Regions from separate parts of the Paenibacillus sp. 2KB_22 genome, predicted to be linked through region 1. Evidence: predicted binding sites of a transcription regulator. Region 1 holds the regulator's gene; the other holds the start of a gene.
What was found. Region 1 encodes CtsR, which represses protease genes until heat stress. Its sites were predicted from a motif close to ATGGTCAATAAAGGTCAAACA; they were not measured.

Region 1 (3,429 bases):
AAACTGCGGTTAAAATACGGCCAATCTGCTGCGTCATCACCAGGGCAGGCAGGTGCATCATGACAGATGCTCTGACACCTGTACCTACATTAGTAGGACAGCTGGTTAAGTATCCTCTGCGATCATCAAAAGCATAATCCACGTGCGCTTCAAAAGCATCATCTATTGCGGAAGCTTTCTCCCAGGCTTCTTTCACCTGGAACCCCGGATAGAGGCACTGGATACGAAGATGATCCTCTTCATTAATCATAATACTGACAGACTCATCCTCACTGAGAATAACCGCACCATTCCTGGATTCATTCGCAAGACTTGGACTGATGAGATGTTTCTCCACCAGCACCCGTTTGTCGAGTTCGTCAATATCGATCAGATCCAAAGTATGAAAATCCCCAAAGGCATGAACGTCATCGTATTGAAGTACTTCGCTCAGCTTATTCAGCACCTCTTCCGATTGCTCATTAGAAGCCAGCATCGGAAACGGAACATGCTGAAGGTTGCGCGCAATCCGGACACGGCTGCTAATGACGATTTCGGAATCAGCCGCATCACTGCGCATCCAGTCGCTGAGCGCCTTCTCTGTAAAGCGCAGATTAGGCATTACGCATCCCTCCTACTCATGACAAACTTTACTCCTGAGCTATTCCTTTTTCAAGTCCTCTGATCTGGTCACGGATCTGAGCTGCCTCTTCAAATTCCTCTTGGGCGATGCTCTCCTGGAGCTCACGCTTCAGATCAGCGATTTGCCGTTTCACCTTAATGCGACCACCAGCTCGTGCAGGTACTTTACCTACATGGGACGTACTACCATGAACCCGCTTGAACAAAGGGTCCAAACGACTGTCAAAATATTTATAACATGAACTGCAGCCAAATCGGCCTATCTTGCTGAATTGTGCGTACGTCATACCACACTCTTCACACTGAAGTGCTTTTGCAGGTGGTGTTCCTGCCGATCCACTTTTGCCGGCTGGATCAAAATCAAGCAACCCGGACAACAAGTTGTGAATGGAAAACCCACCTGCTGTTCCAGGAATCATTTCCCCTTTTTCACGGGCACATGACTCACAAATATGGAATTCCGTCTTCTCTCCATTTACGATCTTCGTAAAATGTAGTGTCGCCGGACGTTTATTGCATTCTTGGCACAGCATAATGATGTACCTCCTTTGACCCCGATAGTTTTCATTTACCGAGCAAAGATATTAACATCGCCTTTAACATTCTGGCACGAATTTGATCCCGGTAAGGAAGTTTGACCAATATAACCTCTCTAGATACAGCAGCTCGCATCAACCCAGCTTCACGCTTGCTCAAGAAACGTGCTTCTTCCAATTGATAAATCAGACCTTCGGCAGCTGTCTGCCCGATCTCATCACCAATACTATGGTGCAAATGATTATGCAGAGCTGAATGGGCTGGTAATTCAATGCGCTGTATGCGAACATAACCACCACCACCGCGTTTACTCTCTACCAGGTATCCCTTCTCGAGTGTAAAACGTGTGCTGATGACATAATTGATCTGGGAAGGTACACATGAGAATTGATCTGCCAGATCATTACGCTGAATTTCAACCATTCCTTCGGGACTTTCATGCAAAATACTCTTCAGATATCGTTCGATAATATCAGAGATATTACGCATCCAATCATCCTCCACTGTCTGAAACGTTAAGTCAATAAGGACCCACACGCCCCCACAGAGTACACCTTCTCTACCCATTTAACCAATAAGGAAAACAGCGAATCTTGCTTCCACAGGTATCAACAGGAGAGCGAAGGAAGCACGAAGGTCCTTTAATATTCCCTTGATCCTCCGATGTAATGAATCCCGTATATTGGCGATCATGCATCAGATTGTAGAAAGAAAGCTACTTAAGTATTAAACCTTTAGTTGACTTTGACTTTCTTTGACTTTATATACATTATAGCATATTTTGTGGGTTTGCCAAGTGGGGTCACTATTCATTTTTTACGATTTTACACGAAATATTCCCCAGACACAAAAAAACCTCTCCAAAATTGCTGGAGAAGTCCATTTGTCTTTCAATCACGCCGTATTTCTATATAAGCTAATCCAGATAAATCGAGCAGTGGGAGTAGTCATCAAAAGAAATCGAGTAAATAGGTTTCCCGTTCAGGAATCGCTTGTTCCAAAGCCTTGATTGCTGTGTTCGGTCCGTGAATTCTTCCCATTCGTGCCATTTCCGTTGGTCTGCGATATCCCATCAGCACCGCAGTAAGGGCTTGAATATCTACCTTAATAGTCTGATCATCAGTAACTGGCTCCGAAGTTTTCCATATGGACGCTGTTCCATTCATTGCTACGTTTAATTGCCATACTCCTTCATTCCACGGAGCGTGGGAATCCTCTACCTGTAGAACAATCTGCACCGGTGAGTCCTGGCTTGCAAATGGATACTGGGATATAAACTGCTCCACACTAACGATACGCGCCATAAAATAAGGTACGATCTCCTGCTGAATCCGCGGGTTATCCAATTGGAAAGCAAGCGTATCACTGGCAGGTGCCTGCAACGTAACTTCCTGGATCATGGAATCATGGTTAGCAATGAAGGTCCACAGTCCTTGCCTAGCCTCTTCGTTCAGATAGATGATCTCTTTAATGGTAAACTTATTTTCCTTAACCTCATATAAAAGATAACCTTGTGCTGCATTAGCTTCATCGTAATATACAGCCTTCTGGCTGCTTCCATTAACCAGAACTGAATTCTCCCACCTTGCATCATCCCGAACCAGAGTTCCGTTATAGCGTTCAGCATAAGCACTGTATACTTCCTTTAATATGCTGAGGCCCGGATCCCCACGCCGAATTGTTCCAGGTGTCGCTTTTTTCAGAGGCAAATGAGCTGTAGGTACTTTATACCGTTTAAATTCAACATACGTCTCCCATCCATACTTTCGATAGAAACCAAAAGAGAATGGATGCAAGAACGATATACTTTGTTTGTTGCGATTCATTTCTTCCAACGCATGCTTTAGTAGACCCGCTACCCAGCCTTTGCGTCTATACTCTGGCCAGGTGGCTACACCCGCAATACCGCCCATCTCGAACGATCTACCATGAATATAGGTTTGAAAAGGAATAATGTGAAGTTTGGCTCCTAGCTGCCCATCCTCATATACACCCCATATATCCTGTGACGAAAATTGACTCCGCCGTTTTTCTTTTTGTTCTTCACTCATTACTGCTTGAAAAGCATATTCGGAGAGTGCCATCGCCGGTTCAAAATCATCTACCGTCAATTTTTGAATTTCCATGTTGTCCTACACCCCATTCATTAGAGTTATTATCAATCCAAATCATGGCCTGATATGTGATATAAGTACCCCTTAGAGTGTGTCAGAGGATTCTTACAAAGTCAAATAAGAGATGCTTTCGCATCCCCTAAAATAAATAAATAAA
Region 2 (3,429 bases), on a different contig from region 1:
CAGCCAACAATGCGATGACTGTTAGCCTGATGGATGGACAGCCAAACGTTTACATTAACGGTTATTACCCTCAGGTGGAAGCAAAATTGATTCAGGGTCGATTATATATCCCATTCTCGGCAATGAGAGATTATCTGGGTGTACAGGGAAATTGGGATGGCAAAACCAAAACGTTGACACTCAGCAAGGTGAAACAAAATAGCGTGAAAGTTAAGTCGGCCACAGTTAATGTCACTGTGAAAAATGCTGAAGTAGATGTTCAATATCCGCAGGTAAGTGGACTTGCCAGCAAAGAAGCTGAAGCGGCCATCAACAAAGTGCTCAAAGATGAAGTGGACACGGCTGTTGCTGCTTTCAAAAAACAAACCACTGAATTTGGCGGGGCAACCGCAAAACGTCCATATGCTTTTGAAACTTCGTATGTCGTGACCTACAATGAGAACGGGGTACTAGGTTTGATCACTCAACGTTATGAGGACTATGCAGGAGCACATGGCATGACGACTCGTACCGGCCACACCTTTGCACTGGACACAGGCAAGGAACTTACGTTAGATGATGTGCTGCAAAATAACAAAACCATGCGCGAGACGTTGGGTAAAAAAGTGGGCGAGCAACTGAAAGCCCACGGTGGATACCTGGAAGGTTACAAAGGGTTAAATAAAGACCAGGATTTCTATGTGACACCAACGGGTGTAGTTGTGTTCTTCCAGTTGTATGAATATACGGCGTACGCAGAAGGCTTCCCTGAAATGCCATTTACGTATAAAGAGCTTCTCCCTAAAGGCACAGAACCTTTTAGTAATGTAACTGGAACCAAATAACGAACTATTAATGTGCACTTTTCGGTTATCCTTCTTATAAAATGAAAAAGAAGCCCTCATCATAATTATGATGAGGGCTTCTTCTCGTTAGACAACACAATGAGGTGTTGCTGATTACGTTAGGTATTGATATGTTAACGCGTAGACCGGGGTCTACAGCACACTTAGATGCCTTGGGAACCTACGTTTTCAATAACTTTATCAATGATACCGTAATCGGCAGCTTCAGCAGCACTCATGAAGTAGTCACGATCTGTATCTTTCTCGATCCGCTCCAGTGGTTGACCTGAACGCTCAGAGATGATGCGGTTCAAGGTATCACGCATTTTCAGGATGCGGCGAGCACGAATTTCGATGTCCGAAGCTTGACCTTGAGCACCACCAAGCGGTTGGTGAATCATGATTTCACTGTTAGGCAACGCAAAACGTTTCCCTTTTGCACCAGCATTCAGCAAGAATGCACCCATGGAAGCCGCCATACCTACACAGATGGTAGATACATCCGGTTTGATGAATTGCATTGTATCGTAAATGGCCATACCGGCTGTAATCGATCCGCCTGGGCTGTTGATGTATAAGTGAATGTCTTTCTCCGGATCTTCCGCAGCCAGGAACAACATCTGTGCCATAATGGCATTAGCCACTACATCATTAACATCGCTACCAAGGAAAATAATACGATCCTTCAGCAATCTGGAGTAGATGTCATAGGCGCGCTCACCCCGGTTGCTCTGTTCAACGACCATTGGAATAAAACTCACGTGAAAAACCTCCTCGGAATGTAAATGTTATTGGTGTTTATATTTAAACTGTTACCGTATTACCCACATAATAAACAATTCCAAACAAAAAGTCAAAGAAAGTCAAACTAACTTGCAAAAAAAAGAAACCTTTCCGGTTTCATTGGTTAAAAGGGTTATGAGCTGTTAAATAAAAGTGGCGCGCCCGCCAAGAATCGAACTTGGATCTCAGGCTTCGGAGGCCTACGTCATATCCATTGGACCACGGGCGCACATTATGTGACAGCAATAATGATTATAGCTCATGAAATATTTAATTGCAAGCAGTTCGTGATGTGTATTGGTTTGGATTACCCTAAAAATGATCATGATGAAGAAGAGTGGATAAAGAGTGCATTTAAGTAAATGCTATTAGAGGTTTTGGACATGCGTATGAAATGTGATTCTGAGCGATATGTAGATGGAATTCATTTGTTTCTTCTATATATGGTATACGCGAGCTAGTCCTTGATCATGGAAGTCTAGGATTGTGAAAATAGGCGCGTACAAACGCTGAATGTGTGTCGAAATAACACGTTGAAACACTTGCATGTCACGTCAGTTTTAGGTAGAATAGACGTGGGACTTAAAAAGTTAACCCGGGACGTTTTAGGGCCACGAAAGAGAGCTTGGAACGAGAACTTGCGGGAGTGGAAAGCATGCGAACGATTTTAGAAGTACAAAAGCAGCTTCTGCCTGATCTCATGGATATCTTGAAAAAGAGGTATACGATTCTGCAACAGATCATGTTATCGGATGTGATCGGACGGAGAACGTTAGCTAATTCCATGCAGATGACCGAGCGGGTTCTGAGGGCTGAGACCGATCTGTTAAAGGCTCAGGGACTTATTGAAATTGACAGTGCAGGAATGAAGATCAGCGAGGCAGGGTATGATTTGCTGCAGCAGTTAGAGCCCGTAGCCAAAGAGTTGTTCGGATTATCCGAGCTGGAAGAGCGCATCAAGCAAGCCTACGGTCTGCAAAAGGTAGTTGTGGTTCCTGGCGATTCGGATGTTTCTCCATTTGCCAAAAGGGAACTGGGCAGAGCCGGAGCGAAGGCTCTCGGCAATATCATGAGTGACAACGACGTTGTCGCCGTTACTGGCGGCTCAACAACGGCCGAAGTCGCAGAGCAACTGACTCCGCCAACATCGCTCAAAGGTGTCTGGTTCGTACCGGCACGCGGTGGACTTGGAGAAAGCCTTGAAATTCAGGCAAATACGATTGCATCCACGATGGCAAAACGGGTAGGAGCGCAATATAAACTCCTGCATGTACCGGATTTGCTTAGTGATCATGCCTATGAATCATTAATCCAGGACCCCAGTGTTCAGGAGATTCTGCAGCTGATTCGAAAATCGCGGATTGTTATTCATGGCATTGGTGATGCCGTGGAGATGGCGACACGACGTAAACTTGCGACGGAGATCATAGATGAACTTCAGGAGCAAGGAGCCGTATCTGAATCTTTCGGTTATTACTTTAACGATCAGGGTAAGGTGGTACATACCATGCTTACACTGGGGATGCGACTTCAGGATATTGAACGAACCGATGTAGTGATTGGAATCGCAGGTGGCAAAAGCAAAGCTGCTGCTATACATTCCGTGTTGCGATTTGGTCAGGAAGATATTCTGATTATTGATGAGGCTGCTGCCGAAGTCATCGTTGCTGAAATGGAATAAAGTTTTACTTTGCAACACAACTATTGTTGTCTTGACGGACTTCACCGTCTGTCTTGAATATATAAGTTTCATAAAAAAAATTAATCAAAACTTGGGAGGAACTTACTCATGATTAAAGTAGGTATTAACGGTTTTGGACGT

Region 2: a site for CtsR is predicted at 1,674-1,694, ahead of clpP (ATP-dependent Clp endopeptidase proteolytic subunit ClpP). Genes of this name have one in related genera too.

The regions. Positions count from the first base shown of each region.
Region 1 covers NZ_JBFRHG010000012.1:195-3,623, reverse strand. The annotation lists gene AB4111_RS29960 (protein arginine kinase) at 1-601, opposite strand, end outside; gene AB4111_RS29955 (UvrB/UvrC motif-containing protein) at 630-1,154, opposite strand; gene AB4111_RS29950 (CtsR family transcriptional regulator) at 1,186-1,647, opposite strand; gene AB4111_RS29945 (GNAT family N-acetyltransferase) at 2,109-3,284, opposite strand.
Region 2 covers NZ_JBFRHG010000008.1:37,257-40,685, forward strand. The annotation lists gene AB4111_RS27660 (stalk domain-containing protein) at 1-824, shown strand, start outside; gene clpP (ATP-dependent Clp endopeptidase proteolytic subunit ClpP) at 989-1,585, opposite strand; tRNA gene AB4111_RS27670 (tRNA-Arg) at 1,762-1,836, opposite strand; gene AB4111_RS27675 (sugar-binding transcriptional regulator) at 2,263-3,288, shown strand; gene gap (type I glyceraldehyde-3-phosphate dehydrogenase) at 3,397-3,429, shown strand, end outside.